4 regions of the Bacillus nitratireducens genome follow, and region 1 is predicted to be linked to each of the others. Evidence: riboswitches for the same ligand, from Rfam matches in the RefSeq annotation. Region 1 holds a riboswitch; each other region holds the start of a gene.
What was found. Region 1 has a riboswitch for S-adenosylmethionine ahead of Q3V31_RS04100 (Na+/H+ antiporter NhaC family protein). Riboswitches for the same ligand answer to the same signal wherever they lie in the genome.
Positions count from the first base shown of each region.

Region 2: another riboswitch for S-adenosylmethionine. It lies ahead of Q3V31_RS11305 (M20 family metallopeptidase); the one in region 1 lies ahead of Q3V31_RS04100 (Na+/H+ antiporter NhaC family protein).
Region 3: another riboswitch for S-adenosylmethionine. It lies ahead of metI (cystathionine gamma-synthase/O-acetylhomoserine thiolyase); the one in region 1 lies ahead of Q3V31_RS04100 (Na+/H+ antiporter NhaC family protein).
Region 4: another riboswitch for S-adenosylmethionine. It lies ahead of Q3V31_RS27695 (MetQ/NlpA family ABC transporter substrate-binding protein); the one in region 1 lies ahead of Q3V31_RS04100 (Na+/H+ antiporter NhaC family protein).

Region 1 covers NZ_JAUMJO010000001.1:775,907-782,108, forward strand. The annotation lists gene Q3V31_RS04075 (response regulator) at 1-81, opposite strand, end outside; gene Q3V31_RS04080 (sensor histidine kinase) at 78-1,133, opposite strand; gene liaF (cell wall-active antibiotics response protein LiaF) at 1,133-1,873, opposite strand; gene Q3V31_RS04090 (PspA/IM30 family protein) at 1,982-2,644, opposite strand; gene Q3V31_RS04095 (lmo0954 family membrane protein) at 2,699-3,055, opposite strand; gene Q3V31_RS04100 (Na+/H+ antiporter NhaC family protein) at 3,284-4,600, opposite strand; SAM riboswitch class I at 4,695-4,800, opposite strand; gene Q3V31_RS04105 (ribonuclease FAU-1 family protein) at 4,921-5,439, opposite strand; gene gltP (glutamate/aspartate:proton symporter GltP) at 5,508-6,202, opposite strand, start outside.
Region 2 covers NZ_JAUMJO010000002.1:984,159-990,360, reverse strand. The annotation lists gene Q3V31_RS11315 (sigma-54 interaction domain-containing protein) at 1-527, opposite strand, end outside; partial or broken gene Q3V31_RS11310 (IS5/IS1182 family transposase) at 740-889, shown strand; gene Q3V31_RS11305 (M20 family metallopeptidase) at 996-2,201, opposite strand; SAM riboswitch class I at 2,290-2,391, opposite strand; gene Q3V31_RS11300 (AAA domain-containing protein) at 2,467-4,776, opposite strand; gene Q3V31_RS11295 (VOC family protein) at 4,888-5,280, shown strand; gene Q3V31_RS11290 (hypothetical protein) at 5,557-5,880, shown strand; gene Q3V31_RS11285 (DUF1904 family protein) at 6,095-6,202, opposite strand, start outside.
Region 3 covers NZ_JAUMJO010000003.1:602,439-608,640, forward strand. The annotation lists gene Q3V31_RS15060 (MBL fold metallo-hydrolase) at 1-262, shown strand, start outside; gene Q3V31_RS15065 (class I SAM-dependent methyltransferase) at 272-1,384, shown strand; gene Q3V31_RS15070 (ArsR/SmtB family transcription factor) at 1,529-1,819, opposite strand; gene Q3V31_RS15075 (cysteine hydrolase family protein) at 2,217-2,729, opposite strand; gene metC (cystathionine beta-lyase) at 2,892-4,055, opposite strand; gene metI (cystathionine gamma-synthase/O-acetylhomoserine thiolyase) at 4,052-5,164, opposite strand; SAM riboswitch class I at 5,259-5,368, opposite strand; SAM riboswitch class I at 5,571-5,680, shown strand; gene Q3V31_RS15090 (bifunctional homocysteine S-methyltransferase/methylenetetrahydrofolate reductase) at 5,751-6,202, shown strand, end outside.
Region 4 covers NZ_JAUMJO010000012.1:16,114-22,315, reverse strand. The annotation lists gene Q3V31_RS27720 (DUF3981 domain-containing protein) at 1-85, opposite strand, end outside; gene Q3V31_RS27715 (MFS transporter) at 164-697, opposite strand; gene Q3V31_RS27710 (FAD-binding oxidoreductase) at 694-2,130, opposite strand; gene Q3V31_RS27705 (hypothetical protein) at 2,248-3,012, opposite strand; gene Q3V31_RS27700 (NAD(P)-dependent alcohol dehydrogenase) at 3,169-4,077, shown strand; SAM riboswitch class I at 4,158-4,271, shown strand; gene Q3V31_RS27695 (MetQ/NlpA family ABC transporter substrate-binding protein) at 4,357-5,169, shown strand; gene Q3V31_RS27690 (methionine ABC transporter ATP-binding protein) at 5,182-6,202, shown strand, end outside; gene Q3V31_RS27685 (methionine ABC transporter permease) at 6,197-6,202, shown strand, end outside.

The DNA.
Region 1 (6,202 bases):
AATATCTGGCTGCGTCGATAAATATGCTGATACACCCATCCGAACCATTTCATGATCATCAACTAGTAATACTTTTATCATGATTCTCCCCCTCTCTCAATCATAATCGGTACTTTCACTTCTATTTGCGTACCTTTATTCGGAAAACTAAGAACTTTTAATGTACCACCAATTTCATGAACTCGCTCTTGCATTGATCTTAAACCGTATGAACCTGCCTTATTAACCCCAACTTTAAAACCAACACCATCATCAATAATTTTCAAAATCGCATATTGATCAATTTTACGTAGGCGTACTTCGGTTTTCTTTGCCTTCGCATGCCGTAAAGTATTAGACAACGCCTCTTGTACAATACGGAATAAATGATCTTCTACACCTTTTTTTAATTGAATTGGTTCAATTAACCATTCAATTTTCATATGTTGCTTTCTAGACAGTTCTGTTAATAATTCTTCTATACCCTCTGTTAGTTTCTTACCTTCTAACTGCACTGGGCGTAAATGAAGGAGCAATGCTCTCATTTCTGATTGTGCATTTACAACCATATTCTCAACAAGCTGCAACTGTTTTTTCGTCGTGTCTGGAATTTCAGCTACTTGTTCATTAATAGCTGACATCATCATCGACATTGCAAAAAGCTGCTGACTTACAGAATCATGCAGCTCCCTCGCCAATCGATGCCTTTCTTGGGAAATCGCTTCTTGTCTCATCTCTTCATTCCAATGAGCTCGTTCATTCGTTACTTTTTGAAATAGCCCAGCTTGCTCCTCTAATCGACGAGCAAGGCCGATTACTTTTCGTTCCACTTCATGAAATTCATCATCCGCAGTAAACGAAACATCACTCGGAAAATTCCCTCGCTCTACTTCAAATAGAAAAGTATTTAATCCTTGTATACGCTGCTCTATATAATAACCGATTGCATACCCTACAATTCCTCCGATAAGAAGACTGGTACTCATAATAAACAAGCCAATTGGAACAGAAGCAATGGATTCTTTCCATAGTAAATCATAAACTTGTTGTTCGCTTTTCCATACATATACAATTGTACAAATAAGTGAGATACTCACAGAGGACAACATAGAATAACGAATATACATCCACGAAATATTCCTTTGTTTTTTCATTATACTTTCCTCACTTCCGTATCGCCTACGACAAGCGAAGAAATAATTTTTATACGGCGAGGAGCTTCTTTATACTGTTCTGTTCTAAACGTAACATTACGGTTAAATCCTGTTTCTTCGTGTCCCGGCAAGAGCACTCGCCCAACAATAACAGAATGATTTAAAGACAGTTCGATATCATATGGCACATATAAACGAATATTACCAACGACTCCCCGAATAACAATTACCGTTTCTCCCTCTGGAATCATCGCAGTTGTTAAATCAATCTCGACATCACAAGCACCATATTGGACGTTAATATCCTCAAGTTCATAAATATGATCCATCATTCGTACATTACCTACGAACATATTTTTTATATACGGTTCTGTACGATATATTTGTTTTTCTTCATCTATATATCCCTTTTCTTTAATTTCAACTTTCATTGCTTTTTGCTGGTGCCCTTGTTGAATAAGTTGATAACCAATTAAAGCTAAACAAGCAAATACAACAAGTACGAATGCTGCTGATGAAAATAAGAAGAATAAGAATACAATACCACCGACAAATAAAAATACATTCCCTCTTACATATCGATTTTTCTTTCGGTAATGCCTTCCAAACATAATCATAATAAATGCAAATATTAGACCACCTGGTTCAAAATGTCCAAGTATCATATCAAGAAAAAGACCGAATCCAAATATGATGAGGAGCATCCCCATTAATTGCGTTTTTGAAAAGTGCTTCTTCATTTCAGCTCCCCTCCCTCTTTGTCACGTATACATAGAAGAAAAGGCATTGCTTTCCAACACCTTTTCTTCTATCACTATATCATAAGCCTGTTTTATTATATACTACAATTATTTTGTTAACTCTTTCGTTAATGATACTTCATTTTTCTCTTTCATTTCACGCTCTAGTTTTGCGATTTTCATATCAAATGTATCACGCTCATGCTCTTCATTTATACGAAGCTCTATGTCACGAATGTGATCTTCAATTTCTTCGAATCGTAAGAACGGATTATTTTCATCCATTTTATGGATGGCAGTATTCATACGGCGATTTGCATGCGCCATATTTTCACGTGCCATTAATTCCATACGCTTTGCGTTCATTTCTTTTAATTTATTTTTCATTTCTGAAAGACGACGCTCTAACTCATCAATTTGCTCTACAACGCCAGCATACATTTCTTCTAAGCGAGTTACTTGCCCTTCATAATACGCTACTTCTTCTAATGCACGTTCATGTAGTTGTAATTCGCCTGCTTCTTGTGCGATGATAGCTTGCTTTGATCTTTTATTAACAAAATAACGTGCTTGCTCAAGCTCACGAGCAAAGTTAGATTTTAATGTTTTATGACGCTGAATTAACTTCTCAATTTTTGTTATTTCACGCTCACTGTCGCGTAAATATTGGTTTAACATAGCAATTGGATTTTTTCTTTCTTTCTCATCTAACACATTATGAAAATCAGCTAAAATTGCATCGCGCACACGTCCGAATAAAGATTGTTTCATTATAATCTTCCTCTCTTCTACTTTATAATTTGATTTAATTTGATTTATTCTATATTAGTTTTTCATTAACTTGTTCCACTCATCTTCAAAGTTGCTATATGGTTTAGAACTTTCTGGAGCAGAATCAACAACTACATTTTTTTCTTTTTTCCACTCACGGTAACCGTAGTATAAAACTACTAATGCTGCGATACCGATTAATGCTGGGGAATGAGAAAGTGCAATGGACAAACCGATTAAACCAACAATACCCCAAGCTAACTTTCCAAAGAATGATTTAGCTCGCACAAATGATTTATAGCTCCAGTACACAACTCCTGCTCCAATGGCGAATCCTACAATACCAGCAAGACTACCAAGAGCAATTAAAGCCAAAATACCGGCTGCGATAAACGCTAGAAATTGTTTCATCTTGTGCTTGCCTCCCTTCGATTTGATACTCTTATCTTAACTATTTTTTCTTTTTTCCATAACGAGCTTAAGAACCGTTTTTAACTCAGACTTAAGACTGAGTTAAATTCAGCCTTTTGTAAAACATAAGGTAAGATAGGATAATTCCCTCTTTTACCTTACAAAAAAAGCCGTACAGAGAATATTCTCTGTACGGCTTCTTTTGCTACGAATAAAATTCATATTTAATTATGCTGTTTTATGATACTCTTTTTTTTCCGCCACTTTAGAAAATCTCGGGAAACCAATTAATATAGAAATGATCCCACATACTCCAACTAAGATCGGATAAAATGCATATGGTAACAATTCAATCGGAGATAACGCAGCAAATCCTGCCGCAGTTAACATTTGAGCACCATATGGGATTAACCCTTGCACACAACATGAGAAAAGATCTAATACACTCGCTGATTTACGTGGATCAATTTCATATTGATCTGCAATGTTTTTCGCAAGCGGACCTGTAAAGATAATTGAAATCGTATTATTTGCTGTACACATATTCGTCATACTCACTAAACCAGCAATACCGAACTCTGCGCCTTTTTTTGAACGAATGTTACGTGTTAAAAGATTCATTAAATATTGAATACCACCATTATATTGGATCAGTTCAACCATACCACCGATTAATATAGCAAGTAGTACTAGCTCCATCATACCGCCCATTCCAGTCGTTACACTTTTAAAGAAACTCTCTAACGTATAACTTCCATCTATAAGACCGATAACACCAGATAGTACCGTTCCACCAGTTAACACAATAAGTACATTCCAACCAAGTAGTGCTGTAATAAGTACTCCTGCATACGGTAAAATCTTTATCCAGTCAAAACTATGAGCTTTAACTTGTGTATCACTTCCTAAAGTAATGATTACTAATAGCACAATTGTAATAATAGCAGCTGGTAATACAATTAAAAAGTTCGTTTTAAACTTATCTTTCATTTCTGTTCCTTGTGAACGAACAGCAGCGATTGTTGTATCTGAAATAAATGATAAATTATCACCAAACATCGCTCCGCCCACAACAGTAGCCATCGCAAGTGCAATTGAGATATCAGTTTGCCCACTAATCCCTACAGCAATTGGTGCTAGTGCTGCAATTGTTCCCATTGAAGTTCCCATCGCTAATGAAATAAATGCCCCTATAACAAAAATTCCAGCAACGATAAATCCTGGTGGCAAAATAGATAACGCTAAATTAACAGTTGAATCCACTCCGCCCATTCCTTTTGCTGTTTCAGAAAACGCCCCTGCCAGTACAAAAATTAATACCATAATCATAATATCCGGATTTCCTGCACCTTTAGCAAATCGTTCTACTTTCACATTAAAGCTTTCTTTACGATTCATCACTAAAGCAATTCCTACAGCAATTGAAATTGCTACAAGTATCGGCAATTTATAGAAATCACCTGTAATAATTCCAGAACCAATAAATAGCGCCAAAAATATTCCAAGTGGTAATAACGCTAAACCATTTCCTCTCGTTTCTTTCAAAGTATCATCTCTCCCTAGTTTTCAACCTTTTCTAATGAACAACAAAAGACCTCTTCCAATAAGAAGAGGTCTTATACATCTATAAGAAACACTCTTCTCATCTTTCAAGCACATGCTTGCTGGATTTGGCACAGCACTCTAAAATCGAGTCCGCTGCCGAGGCATCGTAGGGCCAGTCCCTCCGCCTCTCTTTATAAGAAGGTTTCATATTTATTTTTTAATAATAATTTCTTCCCTAACTTTACTCGCTTACAAAACAAAAGTCAATTATTTTTTGTATAGATTTTTTTGGTAATTATACAAAAATATGAATACGCCAATCATTTTAACTTTTCAATTTCTTTATCTAATATTGAGATCCAAGAAAATTCTCCATTCTTTATCGTTGCTACAATCCATTTCGTTATACACCATGCTAATTCATATTCTTCCTTAGTAACATCACCTATACTATAAGCATCCTCTAACTCATCTTCATCCAATACATAAATCTCACCGCTCGGTAACAATACTACATCTAAGTATAAATCATCAAAATAAGGCAAACCACGATCGTCAATTTTAAATTCTTTCGTCACATCGATATAATATTGCACTAATTTTTGCTGATCATCTAACATAGCTGTAATTGCAAAGTTTTTGCCGTTTATAAAATATTGCATCCATGTATACCCATCACCTGCAATGCAAAGCTTTTTACCATTATATTCTTTATGACTAGGTTCTCTCACTTTTTTTATGTCCAGTATTCCTAACATTCCATCCTCTACTTGCTTAACCCTATAATCCTTCTCTATTAGTCGCTTCCACGAAGAACCGTCACCATATTTACGTTTCATTACGTCCGCTCCTCTTCTATATATAGAAAAGCCCCCACATATTATGTGAGAGCTTGTTCATATTATAATTAAGCTGCTTGACCCTTTTCAGATATCTCTTTTAAATAGGCTTGTCCTTTTTCAGCGTCATATTGACCTTCCCACTTAGACATAACTACAGCCGCTAAAGAGTTACCTACAACGTTAACTGCTGTACGAGCCATATCAAGAATACGGTCAATACCTGCAATAAACGCTAAACCTTCAGCTGGAATACCTACTGTACCCAGTGTTGCTAATAATACAACGAATGATACGCCCGGTACACCCGCGATACCTTTTGATGTAACCATTAATACAAGTAATAACGTAATTTGTTGTGTAATGGATAATTCAATACCGTACATTTGCGCTAAGAAAATTGCCGCAATCGCTTGATATAAAGTTGATCCATCTAAGTTAAATGAATAACCTGTTGGAATAACGAAAGATGTAATTGCTTTCGGACAACCGAACTTTTCCATTTTCTCCATAATTTTCGGTAAAACCGTTTCTGAACTTGCTGTAGAATACGCTAAGATCAGCTCGTCTTTTAAAATCTTAAAGAATTGGAAAATGTTTATTCCAAAGATTTTCGCTGTAAGTCCTAATACGACCACAACGAAGAATATCATTGCACCATATACTACAATGAGTAATTTCCCTAATGGAATTAATGAAGCTAATCCGAATGTAGAAACTGTAACACCAATTAATGCGAATACACCAAATGGTGCAAACTTCA
Region 2 (6,202 bases), on a different contig from region 1:
AGAACTGTATTTACATCCACCTCTGCAACTTGATGTATTGTCTCCATTGCTTTATACATAGCAGGATCATCAGCAATTAAGCCTACTGATGTAATTTTTTCACGCAGTGCAAGTTGAGCTTCCTCTTTCACACGTTCCAGTTCCTCTTGCATATGATCTAAATATTTCTGAATTTCTATCAAATCCGAAACATCATAAGAGTAGCTTACAACTCGATATACTTCACCTTCCTCATCCAATAGGGGTACTCCTGTTACTAGCAATTTATTTCCTGTCTTTGTAAGCTGAACAACTGTGATTTTCTCTTTTTTTTGTATGATTAACGGTGTCACAATCGGAGTAATAATACCTGTTCGTTCCAATTCATAAATAGAAGCACCGATTAAACTTTCATACTTAATTCCATATCTATCAGCGGTAAATTGTGTCGCTTTTAGAATCGTCCCATTTACATCTGTTACGATTAAATCATCCATTAAAGATTCCAATATCGTCTCTGTTTCAGAAATAAATTCTGTATATAACAATTTTTCACCACCGTTCAAAATAAAGAAAATTCAGTCTATTTATTAATGAATATTTTATTTGATTTTGTATAGAAATGTAAAGCATAAGTTTTCTCATATTATTTTTCTTGCACTTGATACAACAAAAAAACCTCCCATTTTCAATTTATCTCCCACCTACTCACTAGGCTGTGACCCTTCAAGTTCCTTGAGGAAGGAGTCTTATTGGCTAAATCGAGGCGAAAAATAGCGAGCTAAAGCATAGACACGGGTATGATGTGGCATCTTCCTCGGGTATGATTTGTATGCAAATACAATGGGCTATGGTCATATTCGCAGTTAATTTAAAACGAATCATGACCTTAATGAAAGAAACAAGGTAAAAAAGTATAAGAAAAAGGCGACTTTCCGTTCAAGTTTGAACGAAAAGTCGCCTTTTTGCATTGTACATATGTTTTACGAAATGAAAAACCCACTCCCTTTAACCACCTATCCCTGATTCCGCTGTTCCTCTCTAAACTCCTCCTTCACCTTCTCTAACAACCCTTCTTCCGTAATTAATCGATACGCTGTATTTGCTAGTGCTTTTGCCGATGTAATTAACGCTTTATCTCCAAGTTCTGAACGTGCTGCTTCTCTAAATTCATTCGTATGTGCAATTAAGTTATCTGGTCCGATTTTAATGTACGGATGAATTGTCGGTACGACTTGACTTACGTTTCCTGCATCCGTTGAGCCGATTCCTACTCTTTCTTTACGGTTTACATCTTCACCTAATAGTTCTAGTTCTTCGGCTACGACGTCATTAAATGTTTTTGTCACGAGCAATTCATCAATTTCATTTTGGAATTGATGAATTTTTACTTTTGTGCCTGTTGCTAACGCTGCTCCCTCTGCGATGTTTCTTACTTTTTCTGTTACTTCCGCACATCTTTTTCGCGTTGCTGCGCGGATGAAGAACCTTGCTGATGCGTAGTCTGGAATAATATTAGGTGCTTTGCCGCCTTCTGTAATGATTCCGTGAATTTTCACATCTGACGGAAGTTGTTGGCGAAGTGCATTAATACTGTTATACAGCTGGATAATCGCATCTAATGCGTTAATTCCTTCTTCTGGTGAAGCTGCTGCATGAGCTGTTTTTCCGTAAAAATGAAAATCAAGTGGATCGACCGCTAGTGATGGGCTCGTTGGAGCTGTTTTTCCGCTCGGATGAATCATAAGCGCCGCATCAATATTTTTAAATAAACCAGCCTTTACATAACTTGCTTTGGCGCTACCATTTGGCCCACCCTCTTCTGCCGGTGTTCCGAACACGACAACTTCTCCGCCGATTTCCTCAAGCGTTTCTGATAACGCGATTGCTGCTGCAACGCTAATTGTTCCAATTAAATTGTGACCACATGCATGACCAAGTCCTGGTAAAGCATCATACTCCGCTAAAAATGCGATGACCGGCCCTTGTTTTCCTGAACTTTTTCGCGCGATAAAACCTGTTTCATGTCCAGCTATATTGTGCTGTAATTGGAATCCTGCACTTCCTAGCAGCAAACTTAACGTTCTTGATGCGTAAAATTCTTGGTTACCAATCTCCGGATTCGCATGAATATTATGACTTGTTTCTATGTACTTTTCCTTACTTCTTTCTATACTCTCTTCAATTGTTTTTCTTTGTGACGTTACTCCAGTCGCTCCCATTTTTCTTCCTCCTTTTATTTTCACGTAAAAAAGCCTCTTTCTAAAAGATAGAAAGAGGCTTCTGTATATACAGTCAAAATGAGCTTCTTTCTTATCTTTCAAGTTACCTTGCTGGAATTGGCACAGTATTCATAAAGAATCCGCTGCCGAGGTGTCATAGGGCCAGTCCCTCAACCTCTCGTGATAAGAATTTTCATAAAATTATATTAAATTATTTTCATTCTAAATTCATTCCGAATAAAAGTCAAGGAATTCCTATCCGAATTTACCGAATATCTAAAAATCCTTTTAATACACCAATTGTTTCCGGTGCTTGCAGTCTTGCACATATGTACGGAAATTCCGTACTACCTTCAAACATCATTTGAGATGTGAGAGGTGCCCCTGCCCAAAAGATTTCATCATCGATTACTATAAATGGGAACGCTTTGTTTTGCCTTTGTAACTTTACATTCTTTAATGGAACTGGTCCGTCACTATATACCGTTACTTGTGCATTTGTACGCATTAACGCTTGCCATACTCGTTTATCAACTTGCCTTGTACTTGGAAGGGAAATGATAATTTTTCGTTTTGCCGCTAATATATCTTTTAATAGCCCTTTCGGCTCTTCAAGATTCATTTCCATAAACCAGCGTAAACGTTTCGAGATTTTTCGCTCCCACAATTGTCTTGATGTCGTGCGATCATACACATCTCCGTGACGTTCTATATGAGCTGTTAATTGTGATAACGCTTGTTTCCTCGAAAGATTCTTACGCATGTAGTGGCAATCTGATAATTGAATGAACTTCCCTCTCGCTCTCGTAACCGCTACATTGACGAGACGATGGTTTTTATGATCAAAGAATAACACACCAGGACGTTCTTGCGGATAACTATCAACCGTATCAAAGATCATCATATCTCTTTCAGACCCTTGAAACTTATGAACTGTTGCTGCTAAAACTGGTATGTGTTGATATTTCGTTTTCTGCAGCATTTCTCTAATACACGTTGATAAAAAGCGAGACTGTGCTCTGTAAGGTGTAACAACACCAATCGATTGAACACCATCTAACAGTCCGATTAACATCATTTGCATCGCTACTAAACCAGACATAATATTAAAACGAGAACCGGAAGCCGCGTCTTTTAACGAAAATGCTCCCATTAAGCTCGTATCAAATAAAACACTCGCCTCATTTGCGAACGGCTGCAATTGCGCAAGTTCTTTACGCTCTGAAACAGATGGATGATCGTATACTCTGTTTTTATAAATAAATGAATTCGTAAACTTCGATATATCCGCATGCATACGTCTTTGTTCCTGCAGCATAAAAAGGTTGGGATGTGCTTCTGATTTATTTACAGACTCAACAATCCCTGCGTGATAAAACATATCTTCGCCGAGCCATTTTCGAACGAGTTCATGGTTTGCCATCGCAATTGGAGGTAACTGTAAAAAATCACCACAAACGACAATACGTTTCCCAAGCGAAGCAGCTAATGCGATTTGCGGAACATAAGCCATACTTACTTCATCTACTACAACTAAATCAAATGTACGCTCATAAATAAGTGAATCAATGGCACATTTCGATAAAGTTGCGCCGATTACTTTCGCATTTTCAATGTATTCTTTTTCTACTTCTTTAATTTTCGCTTTTTGCTTTCGAAGATCACTTTCAATCTCTTGTATACGCTTCTTATCAGCAGAAGTCGCTTTATATGATAAAATCTTTTCACGAAGATCTTGGCGTGTTTCCTCTAAATAGAGTCTTTCCTCACCCCATGATCCATTCGTCGTTTCAACTAACTTCGACGTAAGTAACGTTTCATGATTTCGTATATGCTCATGTTGACTATAACCGTAACGAACGATTTCACCAGGTGTCCATTTCTTTTTCTTTTCAATTTGCTTCGTTACTTCGCTCATTAATACATCTACTGCTGCATTACTATGAGCTAACACAAGTACCGATTTTCCTTTTTGATAATGCGCCGAAATAATACGTGATAAATTGTAAGACTTCCCTGTTCCTGGTGGTCCCCACACGTACGTTGTCGGATTGTAAAATGAACGATACGCCAATTCATTTTTCGGATTTTTCATCTTCTCAATATGCTTTGGACTACTCGTCCCATCAACAAGACGCTTTATACGATTACGTTTCAGCTTATCTTTATGTGCCTCTTTCAATCGCTCTTGCAGTTGCTCTAACAATTGCCACGGTTCACTGTATAAAACGGCTTCTCGTATTTCGCCTTGTATATAATCATTTAACTTCAATTCGATTTCTAATCCATGTACGGATAATACTTCTCCCGTCGCTTCCTCACCATCGAACTCAATTCGAATTGGTGAACCTTCAGGTAAACTTACTTCCGATATAAGCTGAAATACGTATACTGTACTTTCATAATCTGTATATAAAAAACGACCGTTCATGATAGAGATTTTACTACCACCTATCGTTTTCCAATGTTTAATTTCATACGCTAATGCATAATGCCACTCTTTCATCGTTGCCGATAATGAAGGAGTTTGAGTAGGTGTATTCATCGTATAATCTCCTTCCTTCTCCCCAAACATACTTTCTCACTATACCATATAACACGCTAAAATTTGTAAGGTTTTTATCTTGCTTATTTTCTTAATTTTCAATAACATATTGCATATAATTTTCAGAAAGAAGGAATCTACATGCCAGTTAGAAGAATAGAACACGTTGGACTTATGGTTGCAAACTTAGAAACATCTATTTCATTTTATGAAGAAGTAGTTGGCTTACAGCTCATTAAACGTATGGGGCACCCGAATCCAGACTTAAAACTCGCTTTTTTAGGTGTAGAAGAATCGAAGGAAACGATACTCGAACTCATTGAAGGTTATAACTCTTCTCTTCCGGCAGAAGGAAAAGTACATCACATTTGCTTTAAAGTGGATTCATTAGAGGATGAAATCGAAAGACTAAAGAAACAAAAAGTAACCTTTCTACTAGGAGAAGAAATTGAAACATTACCAGATGGAACACGTTACATATTCTTCGCTGGCCCTGACGGAGAGTGGATTGAGTTTTTTGAAACGGAGAGATAAAGTGAAACTTTAATCAGTGGGGTTTTGTTCATCCCCCACTGATTATTAGTTGAACCAATCGGGCTTTTACGGGCAGTTGATCCCCACCTAACTTCTGTGCTTCCTCTGGATTTTGAGGTGGGGTCTTACTGCCCGTTAATGCGGGATAAAGTAAGACCTTAGGATAGAAAAGGAGCCGGAATTCCGGCCCTTGTTTTTAACTAGTAACAATGAAACATATCTTCAACCCGAAGAATCACCCAGATTAAAAAACAATCATTTTATTAGGAGTAAAGAATGATAAATACAATCTATATTATTGTTTTTTGGATACTTATTCTATTTCCAATCCTGTATGTAATTAAGATAAAGCGCTGGAATATAAAAGTGGCTGCCGTGTTTGTTGGAAGAATCCTATTAAGTATTATCTTTTTCATAAATGGAATAGTTTTAGGAATGCAACGAAATTGGGCAGAGCCTCCCTATGAAACAGAATGGGATTTCTTTATACAGTCTTTACAACATGGAAAAACTGATGCGCTTATAGAAGTATTACTTCTAATTATTATCATTACTTTGGATTTAGCAGTTATATTTTATTATAGAAATAAAAAGAAATAGGATATTCTCTCCTATTTCTTTTCTTAATGGGGTAGCGCCACATATCCATTAAGCTAATATTTTGATGTCCCCAAAAACAAAAATTTTATCTCTTCAAAGTTAGTTGTCTATGAGAATTGAGTTCATTTTTTTGTTTTTGGATATTTGCTTTACTTAGCTTGATAGCAATGTAGTTCTACCCCTTATAAATGTTATAAAAATCTTTCAAATAGCTCTAACTTGCACAATGCTTCCCGTTAATATAATACGCTGATTCTGTGAAAACCGTAAATACAACCTCTACTTCTGGAAGTCCAAAATCCATTACATATGTAGTAATGGC
Region 3 (6,202 bases), on a different contig from region 1:
CTTTGAAATTTTTGAGACACCAGGACATTCTCCAGGAAGTATTTCTTATTATTGTAAAGAGGCGAATGCCGTATTTTCTGGTGATGTATTATTCCAAATGAGTATTGGAAGAACAGATTTGCCTGGCGGAAGCTTTGCTGAATTAATCGGAAGTATTGAAGAGAAATTATTTGTATTACCAGATGAAACAGCGGTGCTATGTGGGCATGGTCCAGAGACAAGCATTGGATTTGAAAAAGAAAATAATCCGTTTTTACAATAAGGAGTCATTATGGGGATGGAGCTCATTTTAAGGGAATGGATGGGGAAAGAAAAGGATTATTCAATTTCATACAGTACGTATATGAACCTCGTATTATATGCAGAGGGACATGGATATTATATGAGAGAACGTGAAAAAATTGGGAGGCAAGGAGATTTTTTTACGAGTAGTAATGTATCTTCTGTCTTTGCGAAGACTTTTGCTAAGTTTTTCATTCGGCTTGTTGAAAATGGAGAAGTTTCTTCAAATATTTGTGAGGTTGGTGGGGGAACAGGAAGGTTTGCCTATGATGTTTTACAAGAATGGAAACAATTATCTCCGGAAACCTTTAGTAGTTTAAACTATTCAATTGTTGAAGTGAGCCCTTTTCATAGAAGATTACAGCAGGAGAGTCTTTGCTCATTTGATAATGTATCGTATTATACATCGTATATTGAAATGGGAGAGTCTTTCGAAGGAATTATTTTTTCGAATGAGCTATTTGATGCGTTTCCTGTTGAAGTAGTTGAGAAAAGAAATGGAATTTTGTATGAAGTACGTATCACGTATACAGAGGAAGGGGACCTTGCTGAAGTATTTAGGCCAGTAGAGAAAAGAATTGGTCGATACTTATTGAAATATAATATTCATATTGCAGAGGGGCAGCGATTTGAGGTACCTATTGCAATGGAAGAGTATATAGAAGAGATTGCAGAATGGTTCCAGCGAGGTATATGTATTACAGTTGATTATGGTTATACAAAAGAAGAATGGATGCATCCTGCACATCATGAAGGAAGTTTAAGAGGATATTATAAGCATAAGCTAATTCGTAACCCTCTTGCATATCCAGGAGAAATGGATTTAACTACCCATGTTCATTGGGATGAGTTGAAGATGATTTTCGAGTTACAAGGGATTCATACGATATGGCACAGGAAGCAATCAGAGTTTTTGTTAGCGGCAGGAATATTAGAACATCTTACGAGTCATCAAGATACGAATCCTTTTTCTGAAACTCAAAAACGAAATCGAGCAGTTCGTTCTATGATTTTGAACGGAGGCTTAGGAAGTGCCTTTGATATTGTTATGCACACGAAAGATATGAAGAATTTACATTTGAATCGATATTTAACAACATGAAAAAACAAGACACAGTATATTTCTGTGTCTTGTTTTTTCATACGACTTATGTAGTATTATATATTTCCTCTCATGATATATATTTATATTAAAGATATGAGATGAAAAATATAGAATACGTTCTTTTTCTCTGTCTATTAGTCCCTAACCTAATAATACACGAACGAGTTGAATAATTGTTTCGTTTTCTACTTTGTAGTAAATTTCTAATCCTTTTCTTTCACTAGAAACGATTTTAGCACTTTTTAACTTTGCTAAATGCTGTGAAATTGTAGATTGTGGCATGTTTAAGCCAGTGTACATTGTAGAAACATTGCTTGGGCCACGTTCAATTAATCCTTTTACAATACATAAGCGAACAGGATGAGCAAGCACTTTCAATAATTCTGCATTGCTTTCATATAGTTCTATTTCTTTTTGAAAGGTTTCTAACATGTTCTTTTCCACCTCCGTGTGAGCTGTTATACCATACCATACTATACATACCAAAAAATTAAAGAAAAGAAAACAGTTGTTGCAGAAAAAAAGTCCTAAAGTAAAGAAATTGTAAGAAAAGAGACCCTGATGTAAATAAAATAGATAAATTTGTACGGTTTTGTAAAATGACACTTTTGGGTGAAAATTTTGATGCGTTTTAAAAATTGAAAGATATAGATATATTTGTAACACAATTTTATCATGATTTTCTTATTCTTTCAAATGAATATACGAAATTTTTAAAATAATATGACAAAGGAATTGTAATGATATATATAGAATATAGAACAGGTTAAAAGAAGCTGACTATAATCAGCTTCCTTATGGTGATGATTAAATATTTGAGTCATTTATTCTAGAGCTCATCTTTTATCAACTTTAAAAATCTATGGTTCCATATATTCTCATAAAAATCAATTGTCTCTTTTGCCGACATAAATGGATTATGTAACGTAGAGGTTGTTTTCTGTACCATGAAGTTTTCGTATCCTAGTCCGTGGGCAAATTTAATCGTAGCATCCATGCAGTATTCTGTTTGGGCACCACAGAATTCAATACGATGTACGGATAATTGATCTAAAATCTCTTTTAAGTTTGTTTTATAAAATGAATTTGCATGTGTTTTTCTTACAAAAAAATCTTGTTCTTGAACATCTAGATCAGCATGAATAGCCCAAAGTTCTTTTTCAGGTACTAAATCATCATCGCAATGTTGAACAAAAATGATTGGTTTATTTGATTTTCTGTATGAAGAAATTCTTTTATTTACTTTTGAAAGTAAGCTTTGTAAGTCAAATAAGTGTTCTTCGCTATAACATACCCCATTTTGTAAATCAATAACGATTAAAACATCTGCACAAGTATCCATTATTTTTTGCCCCTTTTTTTACTTCTTAATATATCAATTAATTTATTACTTGGAAATAGATGGTGCTCTATCGTTTTTTTATGAACTATACGAAAAGTAAGAAATATACTCAAAAACATAAAAAGAAGATATGAAAACTTAATTTCATATCTTCTTTTCTCTCTATGCATTTACAGGTTCTTCTACATAAGAAAGGGCATTTTCAAAATCGGATATTAGATCGTTAACATTTTCAAGACCGACAGATAAACGAAGCAATGAATTAGAAATGCCTCTTTCGTCACGTGCCTCCTGTGATAAAGCGGCATGTGACATTTTTGCTGGATAGGAAAGAATAGATTCAACAGCCCCTAGACTAACCGCAAAAACGGGTAGTTTAACTTTCGATAAAAATTGGCGGAGTGCGTCTTCTGATTGTAAAGTGAAAGATAGGACAGCTCCGGCTGATGTAGCTTGAGATTGTTGAATATCATAGCCAAGATGTGATTGTAAGCCAGGATAATAGACATTTTGGACTTTAGCATGCTCTTGTAAATAATGTGCAATTTTATTGGCGTTAGCAGCGGAGTGCTCGAGACGTACATGCAATGTTTTTAAACCGCGAAGTACGAGAGAACAATCTTGAGGTCCTAAAATAGCGCCAAATGCATTTTGTAAAAATCCAAGTTTTTGAGCGAGTTCGGCATCTTTTACAACCGCTAATCCGGCAGTAACATCACTATGACCAGCAATAAACTTTGTGGCACTATGAAGAACGACATCGGCGCCAAGATCAAGTGGTTTCTGGAATAGTGGTGTCAAAAATGTATTATCAACAAAAGTAAGAGCACCAATAGATTTTGCAAGATTAGAAACAGCACGAATATCTGTCACTTTTAAAAGTGGGTTAGAAGGTGTTTCTACATAAAAGAGCTTCGTATTTGGTTTAATATTTTCTTTTACTTTTTCTACATTTGTCATATCTACAAATGTATGTGAAACACCGTAACGAGAGAGTACTTCAGTTATAATTCGATAAGTGCCTCCGTATACGTCTTCTGAAATGAGTACGTGATCACCTTGTGAAAGAAGGAGAAATGCAGTGGAAATCGCTGCAATTCCTGATGCAAATGCGAATCCTTTTGTTCCGCCCTCTAATAAAGCAATGATATCTTCAAGAGCTTCACGAGTTGGATTACCCGATCGGCTATAGTCGTATTTCCCAAAAGTATCTACGTCAAACTGGTGAAATGTTGATGTGTTATAAATGGGAACGTTAACAGCTCCTGTTTGCGAGTCATGTTTATATTGGTTGTGTAGTAGGAGTGTATCGATAGAATAACTCATATTCTTACACCTTCTTTTACAAGTTTAATGGCTTGCTTTAAGTCTTGAATTAAATCGTTACTATTTTCAATGCCGACGGAGAATCGAAGAAGACGATTACATACACCGTTTGCCGTTCTGATTTCTTCTGGAATATCAGCATGCGTTTGCGTTGCTGGATAAGTCATTAAACTCTCTACACCACCAAGACTTTCAGCAAATGTGATTAAGGATAAAGATTGTAAGAATGGATTAATCCATGTTTCATCTTGAAGGCGAAACGAAATCATGCCGCCTCTTCCTGGATAAAATACATCTGTCACACCATCTTCATCATTTAAATAAGCAACAATTGCTTTCGCATTTTCTTCATGTTGTTTCATGCGAAGCGCTAAAGTTTTCATGCCACGAATTAATAGCCATGAGTCAAATGGGCTTAAGACAGCACCAGAGGCATTATGATAATGAGCGATTTCCTCACAAAGTTCCTTTCCTTTTGCAACGACAAGTCCGCTTAATACATCATTATGTCCACCTAAATATTTCGTTGCACTATGAAGTACGATGTCAGCACCTTCTGTTAATGGCTGCTGTATATAAGGCGTGTAGAATGTGTTATCTACGATAAGAAGTAGTCCGTGTCTTTTCGCTACAGTTGCGACAGCGGCAATATCAGTAACTTGCATTAATGGATTAGTCGGAGTTTCTATGAAAATAGCCTTCGTTTCATTTGTGATAGCTTGCTCAATTTGTTTAATAGATTGTGTATTTACGTATCTACATCGAACATTCCACTTTTTTTCGTGTTCGGAAAATAAGCGATACGTTCCCCCGTATAAATCTTCGGATACAATAAGTTCATCTCCAGAACGGAATAATGAAAGGACGAGGAGAACAGCTGCCATACCTGAACTACAGGCATAACCTTGTTCGCCATATTCTAAGTCTGCGATTGCCTGTTCTAAAAGACCACGAGTTGGATTTCCAGTTCGTGAATAGTCAAAGCCGGTAGATTTACCAAGTCCTTCGTGACGATAAGCGGTTGAGAAATAAACGGGTGGATTAACAGTTCCTGTTGTAGTTTCGCTACGATTTCCGATTTGTGCTAGTTTTGTTTCGATAGTTGACATGTAAAAATTCCTCCTTTTTAAATTGAACCAGTAGTTGAATATAAAATAAAAAAAGCCTTCTAAGAAGAAGGCTTTCGGATTGAATAGAGTCTTCTTCTCATCTGTCAAATCTTTCACAATTTGCTGGAATTAGCACCTTATTAACAAATGTTAATGGTTGCTGAGGCGTCATAGGGCCAGTCCCTCTACCTCTCTAGATAAGAATGTTCGTATGAAATTTTTATTATGTTTTTAACTTTACAACAAAAGTTAATTGAATTGCAACTTTATTTTAAATAATTTTTATTTTTCCGCAAGTGTCATTGACTTTTATATTTGTGCATGCTAAATTTATAAAAAATTAACAAACATTGTTAAAAGGGGAACGTATTTCCTTTTAGCTACATAAATAAAATAATAAAGACAACTCTTATTGAGAGCGGTGGAGGGAAAGGCCCTGTGAAACCCGGCAACCTTCAAACGAAATGTTTGAAACGGTGCTAATACCTGCAAAACGAATGTTTTGCATAATAAGAGGCGGAACAATTATGTCCCCCTCTTCAAAGTGAAGAGGGGGTTTTTATATTGATAGAAATGAGGGAGATTCGTGAAGTTACTAGATTTATTATCAAAAGGAATTGTAATAGGTGATGGTGCGGTTGGAACGTTATTACATTCACATGGTTTGCAAAGTAGTTTTGAAGAATTGAATTTGTCTGATCCAGACTTAATTATATCGATTCATAAACAATATGTAGCTGCTGGTGCAGATGTGATTCAAACAAATACGTATGGAGCAAATGAGGCGAAATTACGTATGTATGGCTTAGAAAATCAAGTTGTTCAAATTAATAAAGCGGCAGTGAAGATTGCGAAAGCATCTGTTACAGAAAGAAATGCAATTTTAGGAACAATCGGTGGTATGAAACATATTGGAGCTGTTACAACGACTGATATGGAAAGGGAGTTTATGCTACTTGAACAGGCAGGTGCTTTACTAGAAGAACAGGTTGATGGATTACTATTAGAAACTTTTTACGATGAATTTGAATTACTTCA
Region 4 (6,202 bases), on a different contig from region 1:
CTTTATCCACCGCGCGAATTTTATTACCGCTTCTAGTCCATGGAATCAAAAACAAAGTGAGAATAGCTAAAACTATAAATTTCATCAAAGGCAATGTCCCCTTTTCTTTTGTCTTCTCCATAAGTATAACAAATAAAGGGTAATCAGGTAAAAATGGGTATGATTATATTTTTTTGCTACTTAATACAATTCCACTCACTGCATATAAAATAGATGCTATATAAAAAATGGTGCCAATCGTAAAGAAATCTACTAAATATCCCGTTGCAATAACTGCTACTGCTCCTCCAACCGATGTCCACACATGATATTTTCCAATTTCATAACCAGCTTTTTTCTGTTCTACCTTTCGTGCTAACGACGTCTTCTCCGTATTACGCTGCACAGCACCTAAAATACCCATTAAAATTTGGAGAATGTATACATGCCAAACTTCTGTTGCAATAGGAAAACAAAGCATTAATATAGCCATGGACCAGGCGTATATAATTAATAACTTTCTATCACCTACTCTATCAGAGGTTCTTCCAACTAACGGATATACTAGAGCTGAAGTTAAGGCAAATAAGCCATACGCCCAGCCAAATTGCGAGAAGCTATTCCCAACATTTCGAAGCAATAGAATGTAAAAAGGAAATACCATACTTCCCGCCATCATAATTATGCTTTGTGACGCTACAAATCTTCTATATGTCATTTGCTATACTCCTTATAAAATAAATTCACAAACCTTTCCTCTGGGTCTACTTCCTTCTTCTTCTGAAGGAATTCTTCTATACGAGGATATGCTTTCTTTAGTTGCTCTTTTGCCGGATAAGAATAATACGGTAAATAATAACTTCCATTATGCTTTAACGTAACATCAATCATCTTTTGAATGACCACTTTTGTTTTCTTTATTTCATCCTCAGAACGCCCTTGATTAATTAGAAGCACAAGCGCAAACATATCATCTTTCGCATAAGATAGCACCGCATTCTCATTCTTTTCTACATAGCGGATTGTAATGTTAAGAAGGTTTAATTCCTCTTCATTTAAAACACTTCGCAAATCATCTATATACTCTGCAAAACCATCTATCGGTATAAAGTACTCTTGTAAAACTTCAGTCAAGTTTGGATTATCGTATTCCATAAAAGCACTATCAGATCTCATTACGTTATTTCGCGTTTCGTACTTACCATCTGTACGTTCAAAATAACTTCTTTGTATATCCCAAAATGCGCCCTTTCCCCAGTCACTATAACGTGATAACCCAAGTAAAAATTTCGGCACAGCTATAATATTTTCTTCTTTTAATTTGCTGTACTCTCTCAGCTTCTGCTGATCTTCTGATAGTACATAATCTGTCACATACATTTCTTTTAAAAATGAATTTGGGGCAACAGAAATACGTGCTAAATGCATGCGTATATTCTCGTCCCTTCGTACTTTATTCTTAAAGTATGAAGAGTATTCTTTATAATCTAGTACCTTCGTATGCGTTTCATACAATTCATCGTTTGTTAACTGTAGCGTCACATCTAAAATTACACCAAACAATCCGTATCCCCCAACTACATACGGAAACAAATCGGCATTTTCTTCTCTACTTACATTACGCACCGTACCATCTGCCATTAACAATCTGAACGACTCTACTGTATCAATCAATGCTTCATGACGAATATCGCGCCCATGTACATTTACACTTAATGAACCACCCACAGTAAAAATATTTTGAGATTGCATCACTTGAACTGCAAGACCATATGGATTGATTTTCTTTTGAATGTCATTCCATGTGACACCGCTTTGCACCCTAATCCTCTTCTTCTCCGGATCGAATTCTAATATTTCATTATACCCTTTCATATCAAGCATCGTACCGTTCGGATAATACGTCTGTCCGCCTTGGCTATGTTGCATACCTGCAATAGAAACCTTCTCTCCAGAAACAGTTGCATCTTGCACTAACTTTTTTAATGAACTTTCATCTTCAGCATTTTCAACACGTTTAATTTTCGTTGGAAGTAACTTCCCTACATCACTCATAATAGGATGATCCAGTTGCTCTTTGTATGTATATATAGATGTCGCGAGCAACACTGTATACGCTACAATAACAGCTGCTATCTTTCTTTTTTTCAAATGGCACTCTCCCCTTCTAACGTTCTTCCTCTTCATATTGTACCTACTTTCCTACGAAGAAGGTATTAACAAAAAGAGAGAGACCCTTTATTTTAGGTCCCTCCCTCATCAAAACTATTACTTTGCTGCTGGCAGCTGTATTGGCTCAAACTTTTCGTACGATGTATATTTTGCATTCGTAATAATGTGTGCCTTATCCTTACCATTACTACTCATAATCATATCTATCTTCGCTGATTCATATTTAAAATCTTTTGTAATGATGTATTCTGCATCCACTTCTTCTATCTTTGCATTTTGTGCTTGTAGCATTTTCTTCTGCGTTTCATCCATGCTAGTTAACATACTCTCTGTTTCTTGCCCTTTTAATATAAACGTCAGCTTATATTTATCTCCGCTTTTCTCCATCTTCATTTTATCTAAAACTACTGCTGGCACTTCTAAATTATCTACAATATCTTGAGTTGCTTTCATCCCGCTAGCATTTAATTGCTCCTCCGGTACAGATATAACTTCTCCTGTATTAGGATTTTTCACCTGACCAGCAACTTTACCATCCACCGCATACACTACAACCTCTGTACCAGAAACATTCATTTCAGAACGAGAATTCTTTTTCTTTGGCTCTAATTGCATTTTAGCCTTTAGCAGATCCATCTCTGTTCCTTCAGCTTTTATCCCTACATCATATGTCATCGTTACATGTTCTTCATTTTTAAAAGCTTCATTCGCTTTCTTGAAAACATCCTTCGCGGCTAATTCCTTCTCTTTTTGAACCGATTCTTTTTTCGGTTCATCCGTCTTTGTTGTTTTCTCATTACTACACCCTGCACCTAAAATAACTGCAAGGATCATACTAGAAGTTAAAATAAGTTTTTTCATAATTTCTCCTCCTTTCCAAAAGGATATCATCTATTTTCCTTTGAAATCTATATACTTTTTAATATTTCTATTTCACTTTATTTCTCGAATAACAACATGTTTAAAGAAATACTTAAATATGATGTAAATAAAAACAACTAAATTCAGGAGGTCATTATGAAAGCAATTATTTGCACAAAGTATGGGCCACCTAATGTTCTCAAACTTCAAGATGTAGAGAAACCTACTCCAAAAAAGAATGAAGTATTAGTTAAAATTCACGCAACAAGTGTAACAACTGGAGATTGTAGAATGCGCGGCTTTAATAGCCCCCTTTTATTTTGGATTCCTATGCGGATTATATTAGGTTTTAAAAAACCAAGAAAACCTATACTCGGCGTCGAGCTATCTGGTGAAATCGAAGAAATAGGAACAGATGTAACTCAATTTAAAAAAGGAGACCAAGTTTTCGCATTAACAGAGCTTAATGTCGGTGGTTATGCAGAATATACATGTGTGCATGAAAGCGGATTGATATCATTAAAACCTACCAATGTGACGTATGAAGAAGCTGCCATTATTCCTTTTGGCGGAACTTCAGCATTACACTTCCTGAGAAAAGGACGTATAAGAAAAGGGCAACAAGTACTTATATATGGCGCATCTGGTTCAGTAGGAACAGCTGCCGTACAACTTGCTAAATATTTTGGCGCGACCGTTACAGCTGTTTGTAGTAATTCAAACTTTGAACTCGTGCAATCTTTAGGAGCTAATCACGTAATTGATTATACGAAAGAAGATTTTACAAAGCGAGCTGAACGCTACGATATTATATTTGATGCAGTTGGAAAAATTAAAAGATCCCTTTGTCAAAAAGTATTAACGCAAAATGGAAAATATGTATCTGTTAATGGAATGATGGCAAAAGTAAGTAAAGAAGATATGATTCTACTAAAAAAATTAACTGAAACAGAAAATTTAAAACCTGTTATTGATAGAATTTATCGCTTAGAAGAAATTCCAGAAGCTCATATATATGTAGAAAAAGGGCATAAAAAAGGGAATGTTTCCATTACCTTAAAATAAAATATATTCAGAAAATACCATTGACAATTCTTTTTGTAAGATTTACTATTAGTACCATATTTAAAAACTACATACACATACTCTTATCAAGAGTGGCGGAGGGACTGGCCCGATGATGCCCGGCAACCGAGCTTATAACGTATAAGCTAAGGTGCTAATTCCTGCAGAACGATTTTCGTTTTGGAAGATAAGAGAGGAACCTATTTCGTCTATTCGGCACCTCTCTTATTTTTGAGAGGTGCTTTTTATTTTGGAACGTATATTAAGGGGGAATTATAGATGAAAAAGGTATTATTAAGTATTGTAAGTGGAGCTGTATTATTGTTAGGTGCATGTGGTGCTAATTCTGATAAAGAGGTAAAAGCATTAGATGAGAAAAAGATTACCGTTGGTGTAACAGGTGGACCGCATGAACAAATTTTTGAAAAGGTGAAAGAAGTTGCCGCAAAAGATGGTCTCGAAATTGATGTAAAGGTATTTAATGATTATGTAGCACCGAACGTATCTTTAGATGAAAAAAGCCTTGATGTAAATAGCTATCAAACTAAATCTTATTTAGACGTATTTAAAGCTGAACGTAATATGAAATTAACTGAAGTATTTTCCACAGTAACATTCCCTATGGGTGTGTATTCTAAAAGCTTAAAAGATGTAAAAGAATTAAAAGAGGGCGATGCAATCGCTGTCCCAAATGATCCAACAAATGAGCTTCGCGCTTTAAAGCTATTTGAAAAAGCAGGGGTTTTAAAAGTTGATCCAAAGGCTACAGAAAAAGCGACTGCAAAAGATGTAATTGAAAATCCAAAAAATTTAAAGATTGTTGAATTAGAGGCATCTCAATTACCAACACAGCTAAGTGAAGTAAAGGCAGCTGCAATTAATACAAACTTTGCATTAGGTGCAAAATTAAGTCCAGCGAAAGATTCTATTTTCCGTGAAGGAAAAGATTCACCATATGTGAACTGGGTCGTTGTTCGTACTGAAAATAAAGATGATGCTGTTGTAAACAAATTAAAGAAAGCTTATCAATCTAAAGAAGTAAAAGATTTCATTGAGAAAAAATTCGATGGTTCTGTTTTACCGTCTTGGTAGGAGCTGACTATAATGATTGAATTAAAAAACGTCTCCAAAGTATTTACAACAAAAAAAGGGAATGTTGAGGCCCTTAAATCAACTTCCCTTAAAGTAAAAAAGGGCGAAGTATTTGGAATCATCGGATATAGTGGCGCTGGCAAAAGTACATTAATTCGTTGTGTAAATTTATTAGAAAAACCAACGACAGGAAATATCATTGTAAATGAACAAGATTTAACAACCTTATCAACAAAAGAACTCGCAAAAGCAAGACAAAAGATCGGCATGATTTTTCAAGGATTCAATTTACTTAAAACCGTTACCGTTTATGAAAACATCGCACTACCCTTACGTCTATCTGGTCTTCCCAAAAATGAAATTGAAAAAAGGGTAGAAAAGTATTTACGTATTGTTGATCTCTTTAATAAAAAAGATGCCTATCCAAGCGAATTATCTGGTGGTCAAAAGCAACGTGTAGCGATTGCTCGCGCACTATCTCATGAGCCTGAAGTTTTATTAAGTGATGAAGCAACGAGCGCATTAGATCCAGAAACGACCGATTCTATTCTTGATTTGTTATTAAAGATCAACGAAGAAATCGGAATTACGATTTTGCTAATTACACACGAAATGAATGTCATCCAGCGTATATGTGATCGAGTTGCTGTAATGGAACATGGATCTGTCGTTGAAAGCGGGACTGTGAAGGACATTTTTACAAATCCACAACATGTAACAACGAAGAAATTTGTAAATAGCGCATTTGCAGCTAAAATTCCAGAAGAGGTACAGAAAGAACTACAAAGCACCGGGGAAATTGTAACACTTTCATTTATAGGAACCGCTTCAGGAGAACCAGCGTTAGCTGTCGCTACAAAACGTTTTCAAGTATATCCGAATATTTTATCAGGCAATATTACGCAGTTAAAACATGAGGCATATGGGAAACTGACCGTTCATATGCAAGGCGAAAAAAATGAAGTACACCGTGCCTTATCATTTTTACAAGAACAAGGGATCATCGTAGAAGGAGGTAGAACAGATTATGGGA